Regions from separate parts of the Williamsia sp. R60 genome, predicted to be linked through region 1. Evidence: predicted binding sites of a transcription regulator. Region 1 holds the regulator's gene; each other region holds the start of a gene.
The links. Region 1 encodes LexA, which represses DNA repair genes until DNA is damaged. Its sites were predicted from a motif close to CGAACANNTGTTCG; they were not measured.
Positions count from the first base shown of each region.

Region 2: a site for LexA is predicted at 3,547-3,560, ahead of ACVWY6_RS02860 (DUF222 domain-containing protein). Genes of this name have one in related genera too.
Region 3: a site for LexA is predicted at 6,008-6,021, ahead of ACVWY6_RS11585 (DUF222 domain-containing protein). Genes of this name have one in related genera too.
Region 4: a site for LexA is predicted at 2,690-2,703, ahead of ACVWY6_RS00190 (DUF222 domain-containing protein). Genes of this name have one in related genera too.

Region 1 covers NZ_JBSSGR010000004.1:272,112-279,690, reverse strand. The annotation lists gene hrpA (ATP-dependent RNA helicase HrpA) at 1-3,280, shown strand, start outside; gene nrdR (transcriptional regulator NrdR) at 3,312-3,761, opposite strand; gene ACVWY6_RS20220 (LysM peptidoglycan-binding domain-containing protein) at 3,857-4,381, opposite strand; gene lexA (transcriptional repressor LexA) at 4,604-5,323, shown strand; gene ACVWY6_RS20210 (acyl-CoA dehydrogenase family protein) at 5,429-6,571, opposite strand; gene hflX (GTPase HflX) at 6,658-7,579, opposite strand, start outside.
Region 2 covers NZ_JBSSGR010000001.1:653,321-660,899, forward strand. The annotation lists gene ACVWY6_RS02850 (ABC transporter permease subunit) at 1-2,700, shown strand, start outside; gene ACVWY6_RS02855 (ABC transporter ATP-binding protein) at 2,697-3,437, shown strand; gene ACVWY6_RS02860 (DUF222 domain-containing protein) at 3,589-4,911, shown strand; gene ACVWY6_RS02865 (LLM class flavin-dependent oxidoreductase) at 5,007-5,990, opposite strand; gene ACVWY6_RS02870 (carboxymuconolactone decarboxylase family protein) at 5,999-6,385, opposite strand; gene ACVWY6_RS02875 (NAD(P)-dependent oxidoreductase) at 6,382-7,245, opposite strand; gene ACVWY6_RS02880 (SDR family oxidoreductase) at 7,242-7,579, opposite strand, start outside.
Region 3 covers NZ_JBSSGR010000002.1:1,005,306-1,012,884, reverse strand. The annotation lists gene ACVWY6_RS11610 (UTP--glucose-1-phosphate uridylyltransferase) at 78-1,028, opposite strand; gene ACVWY6_RS11605 (5-formyltetrahydrofolate cyclo-ligase) at 1,076-1,702, shown strand; gene ACVWY6_RS11600 (FmdB family zinc ribbon protein) at 1,784-2,113, shown strand; gene ACVWY6_RS11595 (RcpC/CpaB family pilus assembly protein) at 2,207-2,878, shown strand; gene mscL (large-conductance mechanosensitive channel protein MscL) at 2,971-3,900, shown strand; gene ACVWY6_RS11585 (DUF222 domain-containing protein) at 4,023-5,900, opposite strand; gene ACVWY6_RS11580 (MspA family porin) at 6,163-6,804, opposite strand; gene ACVWY6_RS11575 (MspA family porin) at 6,877-7,479, opposite strand.
Region 4 covers NZ_JBSSGR010000001.1:59,110-66,688, reverse strand. The annotation lists gene ACVWY6_RS00195 (EamA/RhaT family transporter) at 60-1,148, shown strand; gene ACVWY6_RS00190 (DUF222 domain-containing protein) at 1,345-2,559, opposite strand; gene ACVWY6_RS00185 (TetR/AcrR family transcriptional regulator) at 2,820-3,380, opposite strand; gene ACVWY6_RS00180 (alpha/beta hydrolase) at 3,477-4,403, shown strand; gene ACVWY6_RS00175 (phosphatase PAP2 family protein) at 4,439-5,518, opposite strand; gene ACVWY6_RS00170 (hypothetical protein) at 5,699-5,914, shown strand; gene ACVWY6_RS00165 (DNA adenine methylase) at 6,016-7,131, shown strand; gene ACVWY6_RS00160 (alpha/beta fold hydrolase) at 7,227-7,579, shown strand, end outside.

The DNA.
Region 1 (7,579 bases):
GCTGCCACGCCGCCCCGACCTGAAGATCATCATCACCTCGGCGACCATCGAACCCGGCCGGTTCGCCGACCACTTCGCGACCGATGACGCGCCGGTGCCGATCATCGAGGTGTCCGGCCGCACCTATCCGGTGGAGATCCGCTATCGCCCACTCGTGGTCGATGACGAGGACGAAGCCGACCTCGATCAGCTACAGGCCATCGGGGCCGCCGTCGACGAGCTGTGTTCTCACGGCCCAGGCGACATCCTGGTGTTCCTGCCCACCGAACGCGAGATCACCGATACCGCGAAATCGCTTGCGCACCTTGAATCCCGTGGCATCGAGATCGTCCCGCTGTTCGCCCGACTGTCGGCGGCAGACCAGCACAAGGTGTTCTCCAGTCACCGAGGTCGGCGAATCGTGTTGTCCACCAACGTTGCCGAGACATCGCTGACCGTGCCGGGAATCCACTACGTCATCGACGCCGGCACCGCCCGGATGTCGCGCTACTCCACGCGCACCAAGGTGCAGCGGCTGCCGATCGAGCCGATTTCGCAGGCCAGCGCACGGCAGCGGGCGGGGCGGTGTGGCCGCGTGGCCGCAGGTGTGTGCATCCGGCTCTACAGCGAAGAGGACTTCGAGAGCAGGCCCGAGTACACCGAGCCCGAGATCCTGCGCACCAACCTCGCGTCGGTGATCCTCACGATGACCTCTCTGGGGCTCGGCGACGTCGGCCGGTTCCCGTTTGTACAGCCGCCGGATCAGCGGGCGATCCGAGACGGCCAGCAACTACTGGACGAACTCGGGGCGCTCGAACCTGCCTCGGCCGACAACCCCGTGCGCCGACTCACCCCGATCGGACGGTCGCTCGCTCGCATACCTGTCGATCCGCGGCTGGCGCGCATGCTGGTCGAGGCCGACAAACAGGGCGTGGTCGGCCCGATGCTCGTGTTGGCGGCCGCACTGTCGATTCCGGACGTACGCGAGCGACCGGCCGAGCATCGCCAGGCGGCCGATGCCTCGCATGCACGCTTCGCTGCTCCGGGGTCTGAGTTCCTGACCCTGCTGAATCTGTGGACCTACCTGGATGAACTCCGCTCGGAGTTGTCGTCGAACCAGTTCCGGAAGCGGTGCGGTCGAGAGTATCTGCACAGCTTGCGAATCCGCGAATGGCGAGACCTGCACGCGCAGCTGGTCCGGATCGCCAAGGACCTCGGGTGGTCGGTTCCTGCGACGGTGACCGCACCCGACCATGAATCGCCATCGGCGGCATCGATTCATCAATCCATCCTGTCCGGTCTACTCAGCCAGATCGGCGTCCGCGAGGGGGACGCCAAGGAGTTCCTGGGCGCTCGCGGCACGAAGTTCATGATCTTTCCCGGATCTCATCTCTCGTCGAAACCACCACGGTTCGTGATGGCGGCCGAGATCGTGGAGACCTCTCGGCTCTGGGCGCGTACCGCCGCCCGCATAGAACCGGAATGGGCCGAGCGCCTGGCCGAGCACCTCGTCAAACGTCAATACAGCGAGCCTCATTGGTCCGGGAAACACTCAGCGGCCATGGCCTACGAGCGGGTCACCCTCTACGGCGTCCCGCTGGTCACCAAACGACGGGTGAACTACGGCTCGATCGATCCCGCGGTTGCCCGCGAGTTGTTCATCCGCCACGCGCTCGTGGAGGGTGACTGGCGTACACAACACCCGTTCTTCCACCGCAATCGCGCGTTGCTCGAGGACGCAGAGGAGTCGGTGCATCGGGTGAGGCGCACCGACGTCATCGTCGACGACGACCAGCTCTTCGCCTTCTACGACCGACACATCGGCGGAGAAGTGGTGTCGGGCAGACACTTCGACACGTGGTGGAAGACCGCACGCAAAGCTGACCCCACCTTGCTGGATCTGGATCCCGCCGACCTCGTGGCCGACACTGCCGCCACCGACCCGGCCGGTTTTCCCGACCACTGGCGTCAGGGAGACACGAGTTATGCCTTGAGATACCGGTTCGAGCCCGGCACCGTCGATGACGGCGTGAGTGTGCTCATCCCGTTGTCGCTGCTCGTGCGTGCCCGGCCCTCTGGGTTCGACTGGCTGGTCCCCGGCATGCGCTTGGAGCTGATCACCGAGCTGATCCGCACCCTGCCGAAATCCCTACGGCGGCAAGTGGGACCGGCCCCCGACCTGGCCGCGCGAATACTGGAGTCGGTGACACCGAGGAGCAAACCTGTCACCGAGGCGGTGGCCGCCGAGATCCGTGTGCGCACAGGTGTTGACGTCGCAGCGTCAGATCTACGACTGGCCGCACTCCCCGACCACCTGCGGATGACCTTCACCGCCGTCACCACCGACGGCGAAGTTCTCGGACGTTCCAAGTCGCTGCGCGAACTGCAGGATCGACTGGCCGGTAGATCTCGCGCGGCTCTGGAGAGTGAGGCCGGCACCGCATCCCGACCTGTGGCCACCACGTGGACCGCGGACACCTTCGGAGACATCAGCCGCACATTGCGCAGTTCTGTTGCCGGCCAAGACATCACAAGCTATCCCGCCCTGACCCGCCGGGGCAGTGGTTTCACGGTGGTCGCCGTGCCCACCCAGGCCGAGCAGGCTGCGAACATGTACGACGCTGTTGTCGAGATGATCGTCTCCAGCGTTCCGCCACTACGACCGTCGGTGACTTCGACTCTGAGCACCGCGGAGCGACTCGCCCTCAGCCAGAGCCCCTACCCGGACACCGCTGCTCTTCTGGCCGATTGCGTTCGGGCTGCCGTGGTGGACCTTGTACCCAACCCGCCGAATGTCTGGACGCCAAGCGAATTCGCTGCACTTCGGGAAAATGTGGCCCGCCAGGCAACCGGGAGGGCAACGGAGAAACTACGCAGGGTGGCGACGATCCTGACCCGCGTGGCGCCCCTACGAACGGCGATTACCGCGGCCGGCAGATCGATCGCCGCCGACGACGTGCGGGACCAGCTGGACGAGCTGCTGTTCGACGGATTCGTCTCTGCGACACGCGACGAACACCTCGCGGAGATCCCCCGCTACCTCGATGCTGCGAGGTCGAGGCTCGAACAGCTCCCGGCAGGCGCCGCTCGCGATGCCCAGGCGATGGCGGCCATCGACCGGGTGGTGTCGGCGTGGACTGATCACCTGCGACACGTGCCGCCCGGTCGCCGGGACGCAGTCAACGAGCAAGCTGGATGGATCGTCGAAGAACTGAGAGTCGGATTGTTCGCACAGCACCTGCGTACTGCGTATCCCGTGTCGGAGAAACGGGCGATCAAGGCCATCCGGGAACTGCGCTGATCCGGCGGCACCACTGCCGGACGAAAGGCGGTCAGGGTTTGGCCGCTCGCAGATCGTCGATCTCTTTCTGGAAGTCTTCGACTGAGTCGAACGAGCGATACACCGACGCAAAGCGAAGGTAAGCGACCTCGTCGAGATCCCGTAACGGGCCCAGGATCGCCAGGCCCACTTCGTTGCTGGGAACTTCGGCCGATCCTGAGGCGCGGACGGCCTCTTCGACCTGCTGCGCGAGCAGGTGCAGCCGGTCATCGTCGACCGCACGGCCCTGGCAGGCGCGCCTCACGCCCCTCATCACCTTCTCGCGACTGAAGGGTTCGGTGACGCCGTTGCGTTTGACGACCGCAAGGACTGCGCTCTCCACCGTGGTGAACCGCCGTCCGCATTGCGAGCAGGCCCGCCGACGACGAATCGCCTGGCCCTCGTCGGCCACCCGTGAGTCGACGACCCGCGTGTCCTCGTTCTTGCAAAACGGGCAGTGCATGCAGGGTTCCTCGGACGTCAGCGGCCCCGTCGGAATGACCGGACACTCTGTTGTAGAGGATACCGCCCGGCCGATTGCTTGCCCCAGCACTGCAGCTACCGCGCGTAGATCGGCGTCACCAGGGATTGCCCGGGCGACAACGCTGAATTGCTCATCGCGTTGAGGTCCATGATCTTCTCCACCACCGCTTCGGTCGGCATCTCGGGAGCGATTCGAGAGGCGATGTCGCCCAACGATTCTCCTGACTGCACGTGGACGACCGCCGTCCCGGTGTTCGCCGGAGCGGCACCGCTCTCGACAACCCGGCCGAAGAACATGAGGAACAACACGAGCATCATCAGGCCGATTCCGACCACGGCGGCCCCGGCCCAGGCACGTCGGCGGAAATACACATCGCGCTCGACGACGGCAGCCGACGGTGCGTAACTGCCAGGCTCGGAGCAGCCCACCACAACACGGCGGTCTGCGGCGAGCCTGCGGTCGGCCGGCCGGCGAGTACTGTCGACACGCGCTCGCGCCGTGCGGGTGTACTGATCGGAGGCGACGGGCCCACCGACTCGGGCGAGCCGGCGACGGGGCCGCTCAGCGGCCGGGCGGCTGATGGTGGTGGCTGCAGTCATTGTTCGATCCTCGGGTCAACAGTTCGATCACTCGTTCGATTGAACGAATGTTCGAGTTGTATCACGGGGGTCCGACACACGCCACGCCCAATCGAACAAATGTTTGAGAGTTGTGACAGATTGCATTAGCGTGATCCCCATAATCCAACGAACAACGTGTGCGTTTTCTTCTCTCGACAGCTACGACACCTTGGCCGGACACCGTACGAACTGGAGGACCTGATGGCCGATACGACAGACACCCGGACGCCGCCGGACGCGGCGGCCGCGACGGTGGTCACTTCCGAACCGCTGGCCGAGGGGTCGCTGACCCCGCGCCAGAAAGCCGTACTGGAGGTGATCCGGGCGTCGGTCCGCGAACGCGGCTATCCCCCGTCAATCCGCGAGATCGGTGATGCCGTCGGCCTCACCTCCACGTCGTCGGTCGCTCATCAGCTCCGCACCCTCGAGCGCAAAGGATTCCTCCAGCGCGAGAACAACCGTCCCCGGGCGGTCAACATCCAGGACACCGACCTCAATCCGGCCACGGCGGCCGGCCAGGTCCAGGTACCCGACGAATCCCTGCCGACACCGACGTTCGTTCCGGTCCTCGGCCGCATCGCGGCCGGCGGGCCGATCCTGGCCGAGGAAGCCGTCGAAGACGTGTTCCCGCTACCGAAAGAGCTTGTCGGTGAAGGATCTTTGTTCCTCCTGCGGGTGGTCGGCGAGTCAATGATCGATGCCGCCATCTGTGACGGCGACTGGGTGGTCGTCAGGCAGCAGAATGTCGCAGACAACGGCGACATCGTTGCGGCCATGATCGACGGGGAGGCGACCGTCAAGACGTTCAAACGCACCAAGGATGCGGTGTGGCTGATGCCGCACAACCCGGTGTTCGACCCCATCCCCGGCGACAACGCCGTTGTGTTGGGCAAAGTCGTCACGGTGATGCGGCGCCTCTGAGGCGTCCGGCAACATCCTCGGCAACCGAACAAACGCGGGTACTACGCAGACACGAGTGGGGTGCACCTTCCGGTGCACCCCACTTCGCGTAGTTATGAAACGTACTCAGACCCCGAGGCTTCGGCCGATGACTTCCTTCATGATCTCGGTGGTGCCGCCGTAGATGGTCTGCACGCGTGAATCGAGGAAGGCCTTGGCCACCGAGTACTCACGCATGTAGCCGTAGCCGCCGTGCAGTTGCAGGCAACGATCGATGAGGTGGACCTGGTTCTCGGTGGCGTAGTACTTCGCCATCGCCGCGTCCGGAACGGTGAGCTTCTTCTCGTTCAGCAGTTCGATACACCGATCGACGAACACACGGGTGGTAGCGGTGGACGTCGCCAGTTCGGCGAGCAGGAACCGCGAGTTCTGGAAGCTACCGATCGGGCGGCCAAATGCCTTGCGGTCCTTCGTGTACTGGATTGTCGTCTCGAGAACCGACTCCATGGCACCGGCCGCCACAACAGCGATCGACAGGCGCTCGCGCGGGAGGTTCTGCATCAGGTAGATGAAGCCCATGCCCTCCTCGCCCAGGAGGTTCTCGGCGGGCACCTTGACGTTGTCGAAGCTCAGCTCGGCGGTGTCCTGCGCCTTCATCCCGACCTTGTCGAGATTGCGGCCGCGTTCGAATCCCTCCATACCGCGCTCGACCACCAGCAGGCTGAACCCCTTCGCACCGGCCTCGGGGTCGGTGCGGGCCACCACGATGACGAGGTCCGCGTTGATGCCGTTGGTGATGAACGTCTTGGAACCGTTCAGCACCCAGTTGTCGCCGTCTTTCTTGGCGTTGGTCTTGATGCCCTGGAGATCGGACCCGGTGCCGGGCTCGGTCATCGCGATCGCGGTGATCAGCTCACCGGAGACGAAGCCGGGCAGCCAGCGTGCCTTCTGCTCGTCATTGCAGAGGTCGAGCAGGTACGGCGCCACCACGTCGTTGTGCAGCGCGAAGCCGATACCGCTGTAGCCGCCGCGGACGGTCTCTTCGTCGATGATGGTGTTGTAACGGAAGTCGTCGACTCCCCCGCCGCCGAACTCCTCGGGCGCCTCCACCGCGAGGAATCCGTTCTTGCCTGCTTCGACCCAGACATCCCGGTCCACCAGGTTCTGCTCTTCCCAGCGTTCGTGGTTCGGCGCCACGTGCTGTTCGAGGAAGCTCCGGTACGAATCGCGGAAGAGAAGGTGCTCGGGCTCGAAAAGGGTGCGTTCCATCGTCAGGTCTCCATTACAGGTGGCATTGGTTGGATATCCAACTGTAACCGGATTCTACATCTGGCCCAAAGCTGCAGTTCGGAGGGCTATTCGGCTGACTCGGGAATGGCCAGAGATGCCAGCTGGCGCGACAGCGCGGCAGGCACCGTGGCGGTGATCGCAGTCCCGTCCGCCTCGTGACGTTCGGTCAATACGTCACCCTCGGCATGGATCCGGGACACGAGGTCGCCACGCTCATACGGCACCCGGACACTGACGTGCACGTCGTTCCTGGCCACCGACTCCCGGATGCGATCGAGGAGTACGTCGATGCCCTCGCCGGTGGCCGCCGAGATGAACACAGCTGTCGAGAACAGCCCTTTGAGCTGCGCCAGTACCAGCGGGTCGGCGGCATCAATCTTGTTGATCACGAGCAGTTCGGGCGGAGCTGTTGCATTCTCCTCCTCGAGCACGGATTCGATCACCTTCCGCACCGCCATGATCTGGTCGGTCGGAACCGGGTCCGAACCATCAACGATGTGCAGGAGCAGATCGGCGTCGGCGACTTCCTCGAGGGTCGAACGGAAGGCCTCGACCAGCTGGGTGGGCAGATGCCGGACAAATCCGACGGTGTCGGTGATGACCAGTTCACGGCCATCCTCGAGGGACATCTGACGGGTTGTCGGATCGAGGGTTGCGAACAAGGCGTTCTGGACCAGCACGCCCGATCCGGTCAACGCGTTGATCAAACTCGATTTGCCGGCGTTCGTGTACCCGACGATGGTCACCGCTGACGCGGCAGCCTGCTTTCGCTTGGCGCGCTTGGTGGTTCGTGACGTCTTCATCTCGCGGATCTCGCGCCGCAGTTTCGCTGTGCGTTCGCGGATCCGTCGGCGGTCGGTCTCGATCTTCGTCTCACCGGGTCCGCGCAGTCCGACGCCGCCATTGCTGCCGGCACGGCCACCCGCCTGCCGGGACATGGATTCACCCCAGCCACGAAGCCGCGGGAGCATGTACTCCATCTGTGCC
Region 2 (7,579 bases), on a different contig from region 1:
TCGGGGGTGGTGAACTTCGCGACGGGAGCTGTCGCGCTGTACACCACGTACACGTATGGGTTACTGCGTGAGGGAGAACTCCTCATCCCGGTACCCGGCTTCCCGTCGACGATCGAACTGGGTGGCGAACTCGATCTCGTTCCCGCCGTCGCGATCTCGCTGGTGATCGCGGCGGCGCTGGGAGCGCTGCTGTACCTGGTGGTCTTCCGGCCGATGCGGTCGGCGCCGGTGGTCGCCAAAGCCGTTGCGTCAATCGGTCTCATGCTGGCCATCCAGGCGCTCCTCGCGCTTCGGGTCGGCACCACAGCGGTTCCGGTGGCACCGATCTTCGAACCGGGAGTCCTCTCCATCGGTGAGAGTCAGGTGCCCACGGACCGCATCTGGCTCGCCGTGGTGATCGTGGCCCTGGCGACGGTGGTCGCGCTGGTGTATCACTTCACGCGGTTCGGCGTGGCCACCGAAGCCGCCGCGGAATCGGAGAAAGGTGCGTTTGTCACCGGGCTTTCGCCCGATCGCATCGCAGTGAGCAACTGGGCTCTGTCGTCGGTGATCGCCGGACTCGGCGGTATCCTCATCGCCCCGATCGTGCCCCTGAGCCCGATCGCGTACACGATGTTCATCGTGCCCGCACTGGCTGCGGCGCTGGTGGGCAACTTCTCGTCCATGGCTTTGGCCGTCGCGGCGGGGCTGGGCATCGGCATACTGCAGGCAGAGGGAACGCACCTGCAGAGTCTCTACAGCTGGATTCCGAAATCTGGTGTATCCGAGGCGATCCCGCTGCTCTTGATTCTGGTGTTCCTGGTGGTCAAAGGTCGGCCGTTGCCCAGTCGCGGCGGTATCGTGCACCAGAACCTCGGCCGGGCTCCCCGTCCGAGACGGATCTGGACGCCGGCAGTTGCCGCCACCGTGATTGCCGTCATCGCCCTGTCGGCGACGTCGGGCAGCTACCGTGGGGCGATCATCGCCACATTCATCTTCGCGATCCTCGGACTCTCGCAGGTGGTGGTGACCGGGTTCGCCGGACAGGTCTCGCTCGCCCAGCTGACCCTCGCGGGTGTCGGTGCCTTCGGGTTGAGTGTGGTGAACACCGAACTGGGGATACCGTTCCCGTTCGCGCCGATCCTGGCTGCCCTGATGGCCACGGTCATCGGGGTGGTGGTCGGGTTGCCCGCCCTCCGGATCCGGGGGCTCCCGTTCATGGTGGTCACGCTTGCGCTCGCGGTGTTCCTGGAGACCTTCTGGTTCCGCAACCCGTCGTTCAACGGCGGACTCAAGGGCTCGAACTTCGACGCACCGAGCATCTTCGGGATCGATCTGGGTATCGGCGCCGGGGAGAACTACCCGAGGGTCTCGTTCGGGATCCTGTGCCTGATCATCGTGGTGATCGCTGCGGTCGGCGTCGGCCTGCTGCGGCGCAGTCGGCTCGGCTCGGCCATGCTCGCCGTCCGCGCCAACGAGAGGTCCGCGGCCGCCGCGGGTATCAACGTGTCGCGAACCAAGCTGGCCGCGTTCGCAATCGGCTCGTTCCTCGCCGGGCTCACCGGCACCTTGCTCGCATACCAACAAACTCTCGCAACCGCTGATCCGTTCAGTGTGTTCGCCGGCATCGCGATCTTCGCCATCATCTACACCGCCGGGATCACGTCCGTGTCGGGCGCTCTGCTCGCAGGTGTCCTCGCTCCCGGTGCGTTGCTGTACATCGTGCTGGACCGGGCCTTCGACTTCGGTGACTACTACGCGCTGGCCAGTGGGGTGCTCCTCATCCTGACGGTGATGATCAACCCGGACGGCATCGCCGGACGCATCACCCCTCTGGTGCAACGATTCTCGCGGTCCGAGACACCCCGAGCCCCGGCCGGGGAGCCTGATGCCTCGACGGCGCCCACATCCGGTCAGCTCGACGCCGGTACACCGGTGATCGATCGTGACCGGACGCTGCTGAAGGTCGACTCCGTATCGGTGCAGTACGGCGCAGTCACCGCTGTGAGCGAGGTGTCGTTCGAGGTGTTCGACGGTGAGATCGTCGGGCTGATCGGGCCGAACGGTGCCGGAAAGACCACCCTGATCGACGCCATCAGTGGGTTCGCGTCGGCATCGGGACACATCACTCTCGACGGAACCGACGTGACCGATCTGGCTCCGCACCGACGCAGCCGACGTGGATTGGGTCGCACGTTCCAGGATGTCGAGCTGTACGACGACCTGTCGGTGCGGGAGAACGTCACCGTCGGCGCGCGTGGCGGTAAGGCTTCCACGAGCGACGAGAGCGTCGACGATGTTCTCGGCTTGCTCGATCTGCATTCGGTCGCCGATGTCACCGTTGCCTCACTGTCACAAGGACAACGGCAATTGGTGTCGATGGCGCGGGTGCTCGCCGGCAATCCCTCGGTGGCACTGCTCGACGAGCCCGCCGCCGGCCTCGACAGCAACGAGAGTCGGTGGCTCGGTGAACGGCTACGCGCCGTCCGCAACAACGGCATGACGATGCTCCTCGTCGACCACGACATGGAACTCGTTCTGTCCGTGTGCGATCGAATCATCGTTCTCGATCTCGGCAAGGTCATCGCCAGTGGGACCCCCGACGCCATCCGGGCCGATGAGCACGTCATCCGTGCCTATCTGGGTGTGCCTGCGGGTGGTCGGGACACCGCCGAGGCCACATCGGCGACCGGGCTCACGGAACAGAAGGTGATCTCATGAGCGTGCTGGAATGCAAGGGCCTGGAGGCCGGGTACTTCAAGCGCAGCCCGTGTGTGCGCAACGTCGACCTGAACATCGGCGCGGGCGAGGTGGTGTCGCTGCTGGGGCCGAATGGTGCAGGCAAGACCACCTTGTTGCTCACCTTGGCCGGGTTGTTGCCGAGTTTCGGCGGGGACGTCTTGGTGGGTGGGCAGACCCTTCGTCGCGGAAGTCCGCGCGCGGCAGTGGGATCGGGCCTCGTGCTGGTGCCCGACGATCGCGCGCTCTTCCGCGGACTGAGCGTGCGCAAGAATCTCCAGCTCGCGACCCGCGGACGTGACCGCGGCAAGCAGGCATTGAACGAGGTGCTCGAGTACTTCCCGGCACTCGGTGCTCGCCTCAAAGTCGACGCCGGGCAGCTGTCCGGGGGTGAGCAGCAGATGCTGGCCATCGGCCGCGCACTCATCCAGCGGCCGAAGGTACTGCTGATCGACGAGCTGAGCATGGGGCTCGCACCCGTTGTGGTGGAGTCGATCCTGCCGATCATCCGCGCGGTCGCGGACCGGGGCGACACAGCGGTCGTGCTGGTGGAACAGCACGTCCACCTCGCCCTCGGGATCGCGGACCGAGCCGTGATCATGGTGCATGGTGAAGTGGTCCTCGACCAGCCCTCGTCGGTGCTGTCGGACGATCCATCGTTGGTCGAGCGGGCGTACATGGGTGCGCGCAAAGATGACTCGGAGAGCGTTGCGGGCTGAGTTGGGCGCTTTCTCGTCGAAGAAACTGTCAGACCCCGCGGTTAGACTGGGTGGTTCGGCACTGTCGGTTTGCTCGAAATAGGTTGCAGCGCAGGGAAATAAGGTAGTTCGAACACTTGTGCGAACAGTGATTTTGTTCTAATGTTGAGGCATGGATATCGGGGGAATCCGCACAGCGTTGGCTGTGGTTGCGCAGGGGTCACCGCCTGAAGCTGATGCCGTTCTGGCCGAGCAGGTGGTGGCGTTGATCAAGGTTCGTCATCTTGTTGATCACGTGTTGTCGGTGTGGGCGGGGGCGCTCGATCGGCGTGGTGTGGCCAAGCGGCTCGGAGCGGCGTCCACTGCTGCTTTGTTGATGAGCGGGGGACTTGCGCCTGGGTGTTCCCACCGCACGGTGCGGGTAGGTCGTGCCTTGGCGTTGTTACCGCGGGTCGAGGATCATGCTCGCGACGGTGACTTCTCCGGCGAGCAGGTCGACGCGATCGTGCGGGGCATAGCGCATGTCGAGCGAGCTGTGCCCGAATTGCCGGACGCAGCCCGCGACGCCTGTGTGAACCGCCTGCTGGGTCAGGCGTGGTCGGGTGCCACACCCACTGAGATCGGTGAACGGGCTCGTGGTGATGCGTGCGCGCTCGCGCCAACAACAGGTGCGGTGCCGGTGTCGGAAAACGCTGCGCTGAACGGCTTCACGGTCACTCCCGGTGGTGACGGGCGGGTGCGCGGAAAGTTCGACGTCGACGCAATTCTCGGGGAGAAATTGTTGACCGGGCTGGATCCACTGACCAGGCCGATGCCGGCCGACGATGGCACGCCTGACCCACGCTCGACCGAACAACGAATGGCCGAAGGCCTCGAGCGCTTGATCGACGCCTACTTGCAGGCCGAAGACCGGCCGACGGTGGGTGGGGTGCGCCCGCATCTGACGATGACCGTTGATGCGCGTGAGCTGGCCGAGGAAGGGGCGGCACTGCCGGGGTCGGGCGCGTCGACAGATGACTACGCGCAGTTCCTCGATGATCAGGGTTATACGAGCGCGTTCCACTTGCAGTGGATGGGTCCGATCAGCGGTGAAGCCGCACGGTTACTGGCCTGCGATGCCACGTTGACGTCGATGATCCTCAACGGTGAACGTGTGCCTCTCGACGTCGGTCGAGAACATCGCACGGTGACCCCGGCGATACGGAAAGCGTTGTTGGCGCGCGATTGTGGATGCGCGTTCCCAGGATGTGGTCGCCCTGCGGGATGGACCGATGCCCATCACATCGAGCACTGGTCCAAGGGCGGCAAGACCAGCCTGAGCAACACCGTCCTGTTGTGTCGGCACCACCACCGAATTATTCACCACCAGGGGTGGGCAGTCGCGATAGGTGGCGATGGGCATCCGTGGTTCACGCCACCGAAGAGTGTCGATCGACGACAGAAACCGATACCGGCCCACCGACGGTCGCGGATCGTCCTGCCCGCCGCCGCCTAGAACTCGAGATCTCGAACTGCAGACCATGTAACCGATCGACCAGCTCCTTGACAACTACACAGTGTGAGGCCGACTCAGTCCCATTCTCTTGGGCGTCAGTTCCTCAGTGCGGGGAGCACCTTCTCGCCGATGAGGTGCACGCTGTCCCAGGATGGTTGCTCAGGCATCCCGCCGCACAGGGGGTGACTTGTCACCAGGCGTACTTCGCGACTACGGCATTTCTCGACCAGGTCGTCCGGGGTGCAGACCAGATAGCCCGTGCCGCTACGAAGTTCGTCCCCGGTGGTGGAGCTGTCTCGAACATGCGAGGCGTGATCGCCGTGCCACGCCTCGTACGCCTGGGCGTCGGCGAGAAGGTACGAGCCGTAGTGGTGCCAGAACCGGTCCGGGTCTTCGGTGCAGAACACCGTCGACGGCCCTGGCGGCGGCATCATCACAAAACCCGGTTCGCGGCCGTGCGCACGGCATTCCGACTCGTACAGGTCGCGCAACGCGGTGTCGGCGACTTGGGGTTGGAAGCCGAGGTCGAGTCGGGCGGCGCGCAGAGCAGCAGCCCTGGAGCCGCCGCCGTAGAACAACATCGGATGGGGCTTGGACAACGGCGCCGGAGTCACCTGCGCTGTCCGTCCTTCGAACTCGAACGGTTCCCCACTCCACGCGGCCCGAAGAACGCCGATCAGTCGTTCGATATCGGCGCCCCGACTGACCCACGGCCGACCGAGTTGGGCGTACTCGTGGGGCAGGTACCCGAGACCGAGCGTGTACGACACCCGGCCCCCGCTGAGGTGGTCGAGGACGGCGATGTCCTCGGCCAGTCGCAGCGGGTCGTACAGATTCGCGACAAGCGCGGACACTGTGATCGCGATCCGAGACGTTCGTGCGGCGAACGCCGACGCCACCAGCATCGGGCTCGGGAGGTAGCCGTCGGGCGAACCGTGGTGCTCCGACAACATCAGGGCGTCCTGGCCGTGTGTGTCGAGGTACTCCGCCTGCTCCACCGACCGCGCGAAGAGTTCGCCGCGGGCGGCGGGGGTGGCGCCGGGAGCGCGGAAGTCGAATCGAGTCGCGAAGAATGTCACCGGACAGCTCAGTCCGCTGCCCGCGTCGCCTTCTTGTGCTTCTTGATGACCTCGCCGAACATCATGTTGAGCCGGGTACCTTGCGGCCAACCGATGTAATAGCAGAGGAACAAAGCGATTTCGAGTAGCTGATCACCATCGAGTTCGCCGTTCCCGAGTGCGGCGCCGGCCTGGATCTCGGCGACATCGGTCTGCCCGGTTGCGGCCAGCGCGCCCAGCAGCAGCAGTCTCCGATCCCGCACGGTGAGCCCCTCACGGGTCCACACCTCGGCGAACAGCTGGTCGGCGGTGTGCGCGAAGAAGTCGCCCGGGCCGTCCTGCATGTCCCACCCGTAGACCTTGGACATCATGTCCAGGCCCCGTTGACGTCGCTCTGACGTGCCCTCAGTAGTCATTGTTTTGCCTTTCCCACACCCAAGCCGTCAGCGAAACGATCCAAAGAGATATGCCCGAGCGGCAGATCGACCCCGAGTTCGGCGCCGAGCTGCAAGGCGAGTGCAAGGTCCTTCTCGCCGAGATCCCGCACGTGCGTGAAGATCCCGTACCAGAAGTCGTCGGGATCGATGGGCGCCGTGGTGTCCCGCAGCATGATCGCACCCGGTCCACCTGTTATCGCATCGGTGTGCCGGACCACCTTGCCGAGCTTGGCGATGTCGATGCCCGCCGCCTCCGCCAGCCGCGCCGCCTCGGTGGTCGCGGTGAAAGCGATGAAGTGAAGCAGATTGCGGGCCAACTTCATTCGGGTACCGGCACCCACCGGTCCGGCGTGCACCATCATGTCCGAGACCGATGAGTACGGCTCTTTCAGCTGAAGATAAGCCGACCGCTCACCGCCGACCATGATGGCGAGCTTGCCTTGTTGCGCCCCGGGGGCGCCCCCGGAGACCGGTGCATCCACCAGCTCCACGCGCGACTTCGCGCACACCGCGGCGAGATCGATCGCGGTCTGCGGACCGATCGTGGAGTGGATCGCGATGACCGTGCCGGGCGCCGCGGTCTGCAGGATGCCGTCGGGGCCGGAGACCACCGACTTGACCTGCTCGTCGTTGAGGACGGTGATGCCGATGACCCCTGCGGTCTTGGCGACCTCGGCAGGCGAATCGGCCAGTGTGGCACCGGCTTCGACCAGCTTCTCGGCCGCCTCGGGCCGGGTGTCGCAAACAACCAGGCCGCCGGGCCAGGCGAGTAGGCGCTCGGCCATGGGGGCACCCATGTTGCCCAGGCCGATGAAGCCGACTGCTTTCTGATCTGTCATGACCGGATGATCTGTCCGCCATCGACATTGAAGATCTGACCGGTGATCCAGCCGGCTTCGTCCGACAGCAGGAACAGGAGCATGCCGACCAGATCGTCGGGTGTGCCCATGCGAGACAGCGGCAGCTTGCTGACCATGTCCTTGACCATGCTGCCCGGCGTCGTCGACTTGGTCGCCTCGGTGTCGATGGGCCCCGGTGCGATCGCGTTGACGCGGATGCCGGAACCGCCGAGTTCGGTGGCGAGCTGCTGGGTCAGACCGTTCACTCCCACCTTGGCCAAGCCGTAGAAGCCGCTGTACAGCCATGCCGCGGTGGAAGACTGATTGACGATCG
Region 3 (7,579 bases), on a different contig from region 1:
TCCGTTCTCTCGCATCCAGGGATCGCCGCGCGCCATCGCATCAGCGCATTGAACCGGGTGCTGTTGTGGGTCGGAGGTCAGTTGCACCCGAGGCGTTCGACCAGCCACTCGCGCAATTCGGGACCGTAATCCTCACGGTTGAGGGCGATGTCGACCGACGCCTTCAGGTACCCGCCCGGGTTCCCGAGGTCGTGGCGAGTTCCGCGGTGAACCACGACGTGAACCGGATGACCCTCGTCAATCAACAAAGCGATGGCATCGGTTAGCTGCAATTCGCCGCCTGCGCCGGGTTCAATTCGTCGCAATGCATCAAATATTGCGCGGTCGAGGATGTAACGCCCTGCTGCCGCATAATTAGAGGGTGCGTCTTTTGCCTCGGGCTTTTCGACCATTCCCTTCAGCTTCATCACATTGGGATTTGCAGCATCGGGAAGTTCTTCGACGTCGAATACGCCATACGCGCTGATCTTCTCGGTCGGGACCTCGATGGCGCAGAGCACCGTGCCGCCACGCTTGGCGCGTGTTCGGGCCATCACCTCCAGGACGCCGTTGGGAAGCACCAGGTCGTCGGGCAACAGCACCGCGACAGCATCCTCGTCGTCGTCGAGTTTGGCCTCGACGCATCCGACCGCATGACCGAGTCCGAGAGGCTTCTCCTGGATGACCGACGCGACCTCCAGCAACGATGGCGCGTTCCGCACCTTGGCCAACATGGTGTCTTTGCCGCGGGACTCGAGGGTGTGTTCAAGCACCAGGTCTTCGACGAAGTGCGCGACCACACCGTCTTTACCCGGCGACGTGATGATCAGCAGTCGCTCGGCACCGGCCGACTTGGCCTCTTCGGCCACCAATTCGATACCGGGTGTATCCACCACGGGAAGGAGCTCTTTCGGCACTGTCTTGGTCGCCGGAAGAAAACGGGTACCCAAGCCGGCGGCCGGCACAATTGCGGTTCGCGGAATGGGCGGCGTGCCCGGAACGGACTCGTATTCGACCTCGTTGGCCGGGCTGGTCTGCGCTTCAGTCATTTTCCCACCCTAGGTTGATCACACTGGTGTGTGAGTAAACCTATCGGCTGATCGCCAAACATGAGAGGGGCGTACCGATTTTCATCGACAAAGCAACCTGGAGAAAGCTCGCCCTCGAGCGTCGCGACAGCCTGTCTCCCCAGGTTAAGGCGAGCCTGGATGCCTCGATTGTGACGTGGATCGCGAACCTCCCCGAGGGCGGTCCGCGGGTGGAGCCGGGCGCCGTCATTGCGGCCTACGTCCCGATCGGGAGCGAACCGGGCACCACTGCGATGTTGGAGGTGTTGCGCGAGGGAGGCTTCCGGGTCTTGCTGCCGAAGGTGGCGGCGGGCCCGCCTGCCCCGCTGCGTTGGGCCTGGTACGACGGACCGGAGTCATTGCATGAAGGACGATTTGGACTGTTGGAGCCCGGTGAGGACTGCGCCTCACCTGACGCGCTCGGCGATGCCGCTCTGATCCTGGTCCCGGCGCTGTCGGTCGACCGCCACGGTATTCGACTCGGTCGTGGAGCCGGCTACTACGACCGGTCGATACCAGAGGTGGACACAGACAAACTGGTAGCCGTGGTGTTCGACGACGAGCTGGTGGACGAGCTGCCATCGGACGACTTCGACGTGCCGATGGGCTGGAGCCTGACACCCGGCGAGGGGTTCAGACGACTGGGAACAAGCTGACCTTGGCACTCGTTAACGAAGAGTGCCAGTTCGACGGTAGAATCCACAACGTTCTCGGCTTAACACCTTCGGAGGTTTTCGGTGCCCACATATTCGTACGCTTGCACACAGTGCGACAACCGCTTCGACATCGTGCAATCTTTCAGCGACGACTCGCTCACCGAATGCCCTAAATGCGCCGGTAAGCTGCGCAAATTGTTCAACAGCGTGGGCATCGTGTTCAAGGGCAGCGGCTTCTACCGCAACGACAGCCGCTCCACCACCACGAGCAGCGAGTCGAGTTCGAGCGACTCGTCGAAGTCCGACTCCGGCAGCAAGGAATCGGCGCCTGCAGCGAAGTCGACGGATTCGGGCAGCAGCTCGTCGAGCAGCACGTCCAGCAGTTCGACCACTGCCAAGGCTGCTTCCTGACACCTGTCCACACACAGTGGACTGTGCACAGGCAACCTCATATCGGTGCCTGACCAAGCGGACGACGGATGGCAATCGCCATAACGTTCGCCCATGGCCGCGCGCAATGCTCTGAACCCAACACTCTCCGACCGTGTCCGTCATGCCGTCAGGCCCGGATGGACACGGTCGCTGCTCCTCCGCCGCGCCTGTGCCATCGTGCTGTTGGCGGTCGCGCTCGTGGCCGCACTGACGGCGGGCCGCACCGAGGAACTGCGGCAGGCGGTGATCGCGGCCCATGACATCAGCCCTGGGCAACCCCTCACGATCGGCGACCTGACCACGCGCGAGTTCCGTCCGGGCGACCTCCCGGCAGGCACAGTCGACGACGCAGCCGACTTCCTGGACAAGACGGTGACCGGCCCGGTACGGGCGGGCGAGATCTTGACCGATTCGCGCGTTCTCACCAGTCGCCTGCCAGCTCAGATCATGCAGCGTCCCGATGCGCGCCTGGTTCCGGTCAAGGTGGCCGACACAGCGGTGATCGATCTCCTCCGCGAAGGAGACGTGGTCGACGTGCTGAGCATCGACGATTCCGGTACCACTGAAGAGTCATCGGCGACAAAGGTTTTGACCAAGGGAGCAGTGGTCGCACTCGTGTCGCAGGAGTCAGGTTCGCGGACGGGGTCAGATGCCCGACTTGCCGTTCTCGCCTTGCCGGAGCGCGACGCGCACGTGGTCGCGGCGGCCACCCTCACTGCTCCGATCACACTCGTTTTTCACTGAACTGCATGTTGTGAACGGCAAATTCCGCGACCGCTGGTTAGGATCAGCGGACTGCAATTAGAGCTCGTTTCCCTCGTGGGAAGGGTCACTACATGTTCAAGGGCTTCAAAGATTTCCTCATGCGGGGAAACGTCATCGACCTCGCTGTCGCCGTGGTCGTCGGTGCTGCCTTCACCGCGATCGTCACAGCGTTCACCACCAACATCATCCAACCGTTGGTGAACTCGATCGGTGGCACCGATTCCGCGCAGGGGCTGGGATTCACCATCAGGTCCGGCAATCCGGAAACGTTTGTGGACATCGGCGCCCTCATCGCCGCCGCCATCAACTTTCTGATCGTTGCCGCGGTTGTCTACTTCCTGATCGTGATGCCGTACGAGAAGTTGAAGACGCTCGCAGCGCGCGACGGCGACGACGCCGCGGCCCAGACCGAGTCGGAGTTGCTCGCCGAGATCCGCGACATTCTCCAAGGCAAGGATCCCGCCGAGGAGAAGGCCAAGATCGCCGGCGCGACGAGTGAGAAGGATCAGGCTCTCATCGACCGGCGTGGCGACGACGGCCCGCAGTCCGGTCCGCTTTACTCGGGTCCGGCCGCCGCCGGCGCAGGCGCGTCTTCTGCCGGTACGCAGCAGTTCTCTTCGCAGCAGTCGGACCGGGTCGGTGGCGCGAACGTCTATCCGACGCAGGGTCCGCCTACCGGTGGCTTAGGACCGATCGGCCAGCCGCCGCAGGGACAGCCGCCCCAGGGCGGTCTGCCGCCGCGTAGCCAGCCGCCGCTTGGTGGACCGCCTCCCGGTTATCAGCAGCCGCCGGGCCCGCCGCCCGGGTACAACCCGGCGCCGCCGCCCCGCCCGAACCCGTCGCAGCATGAGGGGCAAGATCAGGGGCAGGGTTACCGCCCCGATCCGTTGACCGGCCCGCCACCCGGTTACGACCCGCTCACCGGTCCACCACCGAACTACGGGCCCCCACCGGGACGTCGCGACGACCACAACGGCGGCGGCAGGCACAGCAGCCCGTAAACATTTCGAGATCGACTATCGCCCCGGCTCAGGCCGGGGCGATAGTTTTTGTCGAGGGCCCAGCGATCTCGGATCACGGCACGCCGTTCCTGCTGCTTCGCTGTTCTTATTTTCCACTGCCCCTATTCCACGAGGACATCCGCGGTCTGAGGAGCACCTGGAGGGAGCGGGGCTTCAGGCGGAGGGTTGTTCTCCGACGGTCTGGTGGGTCGTGAATCTGGTGGTTGAGGACTGAGTTCTCGATTGCGTTGTTCGAGTTCGGCTTTGCGGCGGGCGAGCATGCTCTGACGGGCCTCGATGATGGCTTCGTCCGGGTGGTGGGCACGGTTGACCCGGGGTTGTCGCTCCGGATCCAGCAGTGCTGGTGGGATCCAGGCACACCGCCCTGCGTCGGGCCCGTCGGTGATCATCACCGTCTGCCACTGATGCTCCCCCGGTCCGACGAGTTGGTGGTGTTGTGGGCATGCCGGAGCCAGGTGAGTGATGTCGGTGAACCCGCCCTGCGCCCATTCGCGAACATGGTGCGCCTCGGCCCACAACGGCGGATTCGAACAACCCGGATGCGAACACCCTCTGTACGCGGCAAACATCGCCAGACGTTGCGCCTCACTGGCCAACCGGCGTGCTCGGCCCAGAAACAACGGCTCATTCGAATGGTTCGCAAAAATGGCCAACGTCTTGTCGGAACGCACTGCAAGCCTCAACGCATCAGCGATCGGCAACACCGCACCGGTCGCCGTGTAGACCAGCCCCGACCCGTACGGTCGCGTCGGCCCACCAGTGACCGAAGGCAACCAGCTCGGATCCTCCCAGCGGGTCTCCGGGTACGGGTGAACGCCCTCCGCTTCACGGTCTGGATCCCGCTCTGATGCCGGCTCTGGCGTGCCCTCCACCTCGCGGGCTAGCTCCACCTCGCGGTCTGGCTCCGGCGTGCAGCCTGGCTCCGGTTCACGGCCTGATTCTGCTGCTAACGCCGGCGCTCGACCGGGTTCAAACTCAGATCCCGAAACGTCCTCTCCGTGAACGCCTTCTGGCGGCACCTGGTCGAGCATGTACTGATCGAGCTGGTCTTTGGTCATGTTGATGATGACCTGCACGGGCAATCCGTGATGCGTCTTGCCCAGTTGCCCCGATTCGAGCAGGTACATCAGCATCGACTTCACCGCATCGTGATTGCGCTGCGCCGCACTGCGGGTGTCGTTGTCTGCCGCAGCTTGCAAGAGGTCCTTGTCCACCGTCGGATCATCGGCCGCACCTGAGGGCGACAGCGGATCATCAGGATTGTTCATCCCCGGAGCGGCCCACACCGCGAGCATCACATCCAGCAAGGCCCGGGTCACCGGGTCCAGATGCCCAGCTACCGTCGACATGAGATCCGTGGCCGGTTTCCCCACGCTGAATCCACGTTTCCGGGCCCTGTCGGTGTCATCGACCAACGTCCCGTCGGGATCCAAGTACTCGACGATGCGCTCACCGATCGCCTCTACCTGGCCAGGAGTGTGCTTGCGGCACAGATCAGCCAGCGCCACCTCCGTATTTGTCCGCTTCTCCGCATCGACCTTGTGCGGAATCTTTGCCATCACCCTCGCCACCACCCCGGCGTGATCAAGTCCGATCACACCCTCGCGCAACGCTTCTGCTGTGTTCGGGAACCGAGCATCTACAACTTCACCGCTGGGAGTCACCGACGGCGTCAACGCGTCCATCGCCTCCACCCGAGCTCGGGCAGCACCCGGGCGCAGCCGTGCCAGCGAGGTCAACATCGCAGCCGGCGAAGAGCATCCAACTTTCGAATACGCACGCCGCACAACCACTTCCCGCAACACCGGCAGACCTGCGGACTGCAACCGCCGCGACGCGACCTCCAACCGGTCGACCAGACGTACACAATCCTCGTCGGAAAGACCCGTCAAACTCACCTCGGCCAGCTGATCGATCGCCGACTCCAGACCCGACACCGCGCCCACCACAGGCGAATCGATGACAGCACCGTCGGACATGATGACCCCCCAGTCAACCGAAAAGCGAACGCTGACAACAGATGCGGAGTGCTTCTGTTGTCAGGACGATTCCCTACAACCAATGTAGCCCAATATCCACAGATTGTCGAACACATGTTCGAACTCTCCTCGCCCGCCGCCTCGGCGCCTACCCGGCCAACACCAGCGATTTCATCATCCTGGTGAAACACCGAAAGCCGGAACACCTTGCGGTGGTCCGGCTTTCGGGTTGTTCAGTTGTCAAGCAGCAGGGATGTTTTTATCAGCCGAGACTGAACTTGGAGCCCCACAGGGTGACGATGCCGGTGACCGACGGGGTGTCGACGGTGACCTTGACGTACGCCTGTCCTTCGGCGTATCCGGCGCAGCCGTCGATCTTGACGGTTTCCTGGCTGTAAGCGATGCCGCCGGCGTTGCCCTCGAAGCTGAAGTCGGTGGCGTCGTCGGACGACAGGATCGGCACGTAGGTGGCCTCACCGGGTCCGAGGGTCAGACCGCCGCTGAGGCCGGCTTCGGGGGTGGTGAACGGGGTGCCGGGAGCCGAGAGATCCAGCGAGGTTCCGATACCGGCCTTGCCGCCGGCACCGAAGGTGAGCTGGCAGCCGACAACGTAACCGGCTTCGACGGTGGCGCCTTCGGCTTCGCCGTCGACGGTGACGAGCACCTTGCCCGACAGCCACACGTTGCGGCTGGTCGGAACCGCCACGGTCGACGGCTGGATGTTGACGAACTCGTCCTTGAGCGTGACGGTGACGTTGGAGCCGTCGATCAGCTTCTGGGTGGCGACGCCACCGGGCAGAGCGCCGGCAGCTGCGCCGCCGGCACCCATGGAGGACAGTGCGATGGCCGAGACACCGGCGATGCCGGCCACCGCGGCGAGACGACGCGAGAGTTTGTTGCGCATGATTCCCCTTCAGGAATATGAATCTGCTTGCGGCAGATGAGATTTCAGACTAGTTGGTTTATCTGCCGACGATCAGTTCAGGCTGAACGGGGCGCCGTAGAGGGTCGACTTGATGACGTAGTTGCCCTCGGTCTGCACGGTGGTGAAGGCGCGAGCCTGGGCGTATCCGCCGCACTGCTGCACCTCGATGCCCTGACGCTTGTACTGGACGCTTGCAACGCCGCCCTCAAAGGTCTTGGTGCCGAGCGGGACGAAAGCCGCTTCACCGGGTGCCAGCGGGAACGAGAGCGAGCCGTCGAGGCCCAGGCTCAAAGAAGAATCGATGGAGGCGTTCAGGCCACCTTCGAGACCGGTGATGTCGACCTGGCAGCCGACGATGTAGCCGGTGGTCAGGGTACCGCTGGCGCCACCGGCGGTGACGGTGACAAGGCCGGACACCTCTGCGGCGCGGCCTGCGCCGTTGTTCGCCAAAGACGGGACCGGGTAAGCGGCCTCGCCGGTGCGGCTGATCTTGACGACGGTGCCGTCGACACCCTGGGTCACCTTGCTGCCGCTGGGCAGGGGTCCTGCGGCGGCGTTTCCTGCGCCCATGCTGGCCAGGCCAATGGCGGCAACCGCGGTAATCGCACCAACGCCGACAACGCGGCGCAGACCGAACATGTTGATCTTGCTCATTCGTTCCCTCTCACAGGATTGCTGTGTAATCCAAGCTCAACCAAATCGTGAGCTCGAAGTGACCAAAAGGTTCAGCGGAATCTTCTACCCGGGCAGTTAA
Region 4 (7,579 bases), on a different contig from region 1:
CCGTCGGACAGGCGCCGGGTGGGCCTCGAATATTCCGGGCGGCGACGGAGGGTGTCGGGGTGTTCCTGATCGGTGTCTTGTTCGCCAGTGCGGCTGCCGTGGCCTACGGTCTGTCGACTGTGCTGCGCGCCCTCGGGGCCCGCAAGGCGGCAGTCGCGGCTCGCGAGCACGACAGAGAACACCAGCTGACCACTGAAGGTGGCCCGTCGGTCTCCTCGACGGTCGACACATTCAAGACCCGCGAGTTCATCCTCGGCACGTCACTGGTGGTGATCGGCTTCGGCGCCGGCGCGGTGGCCGCTCGGTTCCTTCCTCTCTTTCTGTCGCAGACCATCGTCTCGGCCAACCTCATCGTCACCGCCCTCGTCGGCACCGCTGTACTGGGGATTCGACTGCACGGTCGCGACTGGGTCGCGATGTGCGTGGTGGTGGCGTCACTGTGTGCGCTCGGGTTGTCGTCGTCGCATGAAGGCGGCGGCGGCGAACAACGCAGCTTCCACTACGGCCTGCTTTTCGCCACCTGCGTTCTGGCCGGACTGGCGCTGCTCGCTGTCTACAAGCTCGGCAAGCGTGGCGCGATTGTCGGCGGTGCTGCCGCCGGCCTGCTGTTCGGTGTCATCGCGATCTCGGTCCGCATCCTGCGCGGAATCGATCCGTTCGACATCGTCACCCTGCTCACCGACCCCGCAGCGTGGACCATCGCCATCGCCGGCGCAGTCGGCTTCTACGTCCACACCGTCGCCTTGCAGCTCGGGCAGGTCAACGGCGTCACCGCCGTGCTCGTGGTCGGCGAGACGGCCGGCCCCGGCATCATCGGCGTGGTCTTCCTCAACGACAGCGCAAAGCCCGGCCTTGGCTGGCTTGCCGTCATCGGGTTCATCGGCGCGGTGGTGGGTGCAGTCCTGGTTGCGTTGTACAGCTCCGTGGACGCCGACCACTTCGGCGAATCCGACACGGACAACGGCGGCTGGCGGCTGCGCAAACGTGGCAACGCGGACAGCCTCGGCACCGGGGACGACTTGGGCAAGGGCGACTCTCACACCTCGCCGACGACCGCTCCAACGGACAGACCAGATCAAGGCAACCCGCCGAATCAGTCGAATCGGCCAGATCGGTCGCACAGTCAACGCAGCCGACGGACCACCTGACCCGCGTCCGAACCTTCCACTGCCCGACCTTGAACACGGTACGTCCCCACGCGGCAGCGACGTTCACGCGTCAGATCAGTTACGCGGCAGGCCGTTCACACTATGGAGTTGTCAGGGTGCGTCCGCGGTCCCGGCGATGTGTCGGGTGCGGTGTTTCGCGGTGCGGTGCTGGTTTGTGTCAGTCAGGCAGCCTGAGTCAGGCTGCAAGGGTGAGGGTTCGGCGGTTGTAGGCCGGTAGTGGTTGTCGGGTGGGGTCGATGTCGGCGGGTGGGATGAGCCAGGGATGTCCGTCGGTGCCCATGGTGATGTCCCAGTCGGTGTGGTGCACGGCCCGATGGCAGGTGCGGCACAACAGACACCCATTACCGAGGGTGGTGGGTCCGCCGTCGGCCCAATGCACGATGTGATGGCAGTCCGACCAGGTCGCCGGCGCCCCACACTTGATGCAGCAGGTATCGCGAAGCAAGATTGCTTTACGCACTGGTCCGGTGAACAAACGCTTGGGTGGACTCAAATCGATCGGCACCTGCTGCCCGTCCAGGGTGATCGAGGTGATCACTGCATCACACGCGGCTGCTGCTGCGGTGGCTTCGGTGACCGGACCCATCCACCGCAGTGACGCAAGGTCGGGATGATCAGCCGGAACAGTCACCATCACTTCCGTTCTCGGCGCTGACACCAAACCCTGCCCGCCGCCACCGCAGTCGAGGAGTTGGTGCAGGGCGTCAGCGCGTCGTTGCGTCGGTGTGCGGGTATCGGCGCTGCCGTCCGGTTCAGGTCGGGGTCTGGACCATACGTCGAGCGTGGACATCATCTTCTCTGCGGTCACCGCATCCACATCAAACCTGCCCGATAGCCGGCCATCGTCAGTGATGACGTAGTCCAGAGTGTTCAACGAAACGTCTTCGGCGGCCGGCACCCCACCCGACTCCCCGGCGACCTCGTTACCTATCGCCCGGGCAATCCTTCCGATCTCGGCGGGTGGTGCACCAGAGATCGCATGAGCCACGAGTTTCCGCTCGACCTCACACCGGAAGTCGTCGCTCATCACACCCACCATGCGGCCGCGCACATGACTGATGCCCCGGACAATTGCGTCGACGTGCTCAGCGGAGAGGAACCCGTCCCGAAAGTATCCGGCTGTACGCTCCAACCCCGCCAGGCCGGTCCCGATGCGTAGCCATCGTGCCGCCGCCGCTGGGGCGGCACCGTTGGCCTGCACCACCTTCGAGGGTGTCGACCCCATAGATTTGGCGACACCGAGGCGGTCGATGATCGCCGCGCCGGCCGCCAACCGCGCCTCGACAGCATTACGCAGGGTGATCAGATCTTTCACCACCGCCACCACCCCGGCCGGATCATCCGGAAACTCCACCCTGATGACCTCATCAACCACATCGAGAACAGCCATCACCACACCCCCTCCAAGACAACAACACTGAGACAACAGAATTGGGACAGCCGATCACAATGGTGGCGTAGTCACACGTATCTCAGAGTCAGGTCTTGCGGACGATCAGCGTGTCATCACTCTACTGACTCGAACACCTGTTCGTATGTAGATCGTTTGGGTGAATCCTTCCGACACCCGACCGACGTCCAACCTTCATGTGGGCGAAAGTCAATCTCCAGAGTCGTTCGGGCGTGCTGTCCAGCCGCTGCGGGCCGGCGTCACAACGGCTGTTCGGTCGCCATCAGACCTGCAATGATGGCGGCGCACAATCGTTCTCGATCGTCGGCAGTGATGGCGGTCGCGATCAACTGATGTACTTGCCCGTCGATGGAAGCCGCCAGCAGGCGGGCTTGCAGTGGGGCGTCCGCAGATGGCGTGCCGGTACGGATGAGGTGCGGCACGAGTCGCGCGGTCATATCAGCGGCGAGGGCGGTGAACGCGTCGACCAACTCGGGAGTTCGCGGCGTGTGTTCACGCAGGACCGCAAAAGTGCGGGGATGACTGCCGTTGAGCCACACCACCGTCTCGACCATTGTGGTCACCATCTCGACGCGATTCGGCGCCGTCGTGTCGAAGCGGTCGCACAACTTCGTGAGGGCTGCCCGCGACTCCTCGACATGCCTCCACGCCAGCGCCGCCATGATCGCGTGCTTGTTCGGGAAGTACTGGTACAGCGATCCGATCGACACTCCGGCCACATCGGCGATGCGGTTGGTCGTCCCGGCTGCACCTTCGCTGTCGAAAACGCGAGTAGCTGCCTCCAGGATCACGTCGACCATGAAGCGAGATCGGTCCTGAACAGGCGTTTTCCGGGCACGGCTCATGAGACCTCAATGCGAGTTGTCATGCCCTCGACCTCCGTTGATGCTCAAAAGATGAACGAAGTCGAATATAGCGACGTCGCCGAATACGCCCGATTCCTTCCGCAGCGCTACCGAACCGCGATGCAGGCACCGGTCGCCACCTGGTGGCCGTGGGGTCGTCACCGCGTTCACGTGGCAAGGGCTGAGAATCCGTCTGCGCCGGCGCGAGTGCTGATCATCCACGGAGCCGGCGGCCATTCGGGTGCGCTGTGGCCATTCACCGCGGTAGCGACCCCCGGCGACGCAGACCTACTGGCACTTGACCTTCCGCTCTACGGACGCACCGAGACCGTCGACCCGGCGAAGGTCCGCTACCGCGACTGGGTTGATCTGCTGTGCGACTTCGTGACGGAGGAGACCCGGACCGACCCGAGACCCCTGGTTCTGTTCGGCGCAAGCATGGGCGGCATGCTGGCCTACGAAACAGCCAGTCGTACAGGCACTGCCGCAGCTGTGGTTGCAACCTGTCTGCTCGACACGTCGGACAGCTCCGCTCGAGGAGCCGCATCCCGCTGGGCGCCTCTCGGCATGGCCGCTCCACATACTCTCCCCCTGTTGTCGCGATGGGCGGGCGACGTGATGGTGCCGATTCGATGGCCGGCCCGGATGAGCGCCATGAGCAACAACCCTGGACTGACCCGGCTGTGCGCGGCAGACCCCCGAGGAGGTGGCGGTCGCGTACCGCTCGGATTCCTTTCCGACTGGTTCACCTACCGACACACCGCACCGGCGCAGTACGGCGGCCCAGCGATCACCCTGGTACACCCGGGAGCCGACCGCTGGACCCCGGCCGCGCTCAGCGAACGGTTCCTGGCAAAGGTACCGGGCCCGAACACCGTTGTCCGACTGACCAATTGCGGGCACTATCCCATCGAGGAACCCGGATTGACCCAACTCGAAGAGGCCGTCCGCGCGGTGATCGATTCAGTGGCCACATGAGGCCGCCGCCCCGAGCTGTCGAACGGCCGAGCCACTCACACCGACTGCGGGACCGGCGATCGATTCCTTCTGGCGATCAACCGCTTGTCCACAACATCGACGCCCACCACCACAGCAGCAGCGAGCCCCCATCCGAGGAGGATGTCGAGCACATAGTGTTCGGCCGTGTAGACCAACGTGAAGGCCATCGCAACGGCGTAGCCGAGGAACAACGTTCGCCCGAGTGCACGCACGCGTGGCCACATGAACAGCGCCAGGAACATCGTCAACCCCGCATGCAACGACGGGATTGCGGCAACAAGATTGGCTTTCGCCTGACCCAACTGGAGCAGGTTGGAAGCGGCGTGGATGTCGAGCACTTCCCACCCGCGCGCGGAGATGCGTTCGACGTAGGGCTGGGCGCCCGCGTTCTGCGGCTCCAGCTCCCCGAGCAGTCCACCATCATCGGCATAGAGCTGATTCATACATTCGGGTGCGCGCGGATAGTCCGCGACCTGCTCCGAGGTGCACCGGGCGGCTGCCCACGGCGGCGCTGCGGGCAGCAGGGTGTATCCCACCAGCGCCACAAACGTCATGATCAGGAAGCCGGCCGCGTACCGTCGCCACGCGTGGCGATTGCGCAGCCACAACACTGCGGCAGCCGCATACGGGATGATGAAGTACGACATGTAGACGACGCTGGTGAAGACTTCCCACCAGGGCGTGTCGGGTTGCTTCAGGCGTTCTTGCAACCACACCGTCGGATTCACCCCGAACAACATGTGGTCGAAGTCTGCGGCGAGCGACCAGTGCGTCGGCATCCCCATCCACTGGGCGATGTTCCGGGTGAAGTCGTAGAGCAGGAGTATCCCGGCAAATGGCAGCCAATCGATGATCACCGTGGTGACCCGTCGCCGCCCGATACTCGCTGCGGCCAGACCCAGGCACATCAGCAAGATCAAGCGCGTCCGGTCGAACGCGAGGCCGAGGAAGATCAGGTGCGCCACGACGACGCCCAGCCACAGGGTTGTCGCAACCCAGCGCCACACCCGCAGATTGCGCCACCAAGGCATCGGCAACCGGTCCACAGCGCTTTCCGACGCCACGTCGGACCGCTCGACCTCCTGTGTGCTCATTGTCGAGGCCCCCGCATACGCATTCGATACCCGCTGTTCGCCCAGAATTCGCAGAATGTTCCCACCAACAACCTAGGCGAAGTCTGCCGGATCTTGCCGGATGAAACCGGTGAACACATTTCGTGGTCTGAGTCACACTGAACGTGGACGGAACAGATCAAGCCGGTGGAGGTTACCCGCGTGCCCAACAAGTATCTGCGATACGGCGACCAGCGCTACATCATCAACAACGAGGCCGAGGCGCGGCTCAACCGCACACTCGAGGCGGTCTACGCCGATGGCAGCCGTGGGCACCAATGGCTGAGCCTCTACCGCGACTCCGAGGCCCCCTGCCGACTGCTGATCGCCACGGGCGTGCCCATCAGCATCGAAACCGAACTCTGCCTCGACGACTGACACACCGGCAAACCCCCACACCGAGACACAGCTGCGCACCAAGACACCGCCGCACCGAGACATCGCCGGATCCCCCACACGTGAGCGATAGGCTTCGGGCTGTGTCCGTGGCCCCTTCTGCAGATGACGAGGTCATCTACCGGACCACCCAGCTGATCACCTACCTCGGCAACAAACGTCAGCTGCTCGGCATGGTCGATGACGCACTGGCCTCCGTACAACAGCGGCTCGGCCGGCCGTTGGTGACACTCGACGCGTTCTCGGGCAGCGGCGTGGTGTCCCGGCTCGCCAAAGCCCGGTCGGACGTCGTGATCAGCAACGACCTCGAGAGCTACGCGCGCGTCATCAGCGAATGTTATTTGACCAACACGAGCGAGATCGACGACGGGGCGGTCCGTTCTGCCGTCGCCGAGATCAACGCCGAGGTCGAATCAGGTTTCCGCACAGACGGTTTCATCGCCCGTCACTACGCACCCGCCGACGACAGCCGAATTGCGCAGGGTGAGCGGGTCTTCTACACCACGGACAACGCCCGTCGACTCGACGCGTACGTCGCGCTGATCCATGCCCGGCCGCAGCCGATGCGGTCGCTGCTCCTCGGACCGCTGCTCTCGGCTGCGTCGGTGCACGCCAACACTTCCGGGGTGTTCAAAGGCTTCTACAAAGATCGCGGAACGGGCATCGGGAGGTTCGGCGGTACCGCCGCCGACGCCTTGGGCCGCATCACCCGACAGATCGTCCTGACCCCACCGGTCTTGAGTGTTCACCACGCCGAACGCCAGATCCTGCAGGCCGACGCCGGCGATCTGCCCGACCTCATCGGGCCGCTGGACGTGGCGTATCTCGATCCCCCGTACAACCAGCACCCCTACGGTTCCAACTACTTCATGCTCAACCTGATCGCCGAGAACCGGGAGCCCGCGCAGATGAGCCGCGTATCGGGCATCCCCCGCGACTGGAATCGCTCGGGGTACAACGTGCGGTCCACCGCCGGCCCGTTGCTGGCACGTCTCATCGACGACCTCGACACCAGGTTTGTCCTGATCTCCTACAACGACGAGGGATACATCTCGCCGGAACAAATGCGTGAGATCCTCGCCGACGTCGGTCCGGTCACCGAGATCACGCAGCGCTACAACACTTTCCGTGGCAGCCGAAACCTCGGCGGACGCAACACCCACGTCACCGAGCACCTTTATCTGGTCGAGAAGACCTGACCGGCCGACCGCTGCGACCGTTTTCCCGTAACGTCGGTGCGGTGCGAAATGTGCTGCAGTCGGTCCGCAATCAGGTCCTGTCGCGCGTCGACAAGATGATCGAGCCGTACCCCGTACACGACCTCCCCCACGGCCACATGATTCACCTGCCGGGGCGTGGCTCCACGTTTGTCACCGACTCCGGACCCAGGGACGCGCCGGCAGTCTTCCTGCTGCATTCGGTCCTCACCACCGGCCTGCTGTGCTGGTATCCGCTGATCCCCCAGCTGAACCAGGAGTTCCGGGTGATCACCCTCGACCAACGCTGGCACGGCCGCGGTATCCGCAACAAGCCTTTCGACCTCGACGACTGCGCAGACGACGTCGCCGCGCTTGCCGACGTCCTGGGCATCAACACCTTCACGGTCGCCGGATTCTCGATGGGAGGCGGTATCGCGCAGTTGGTCTG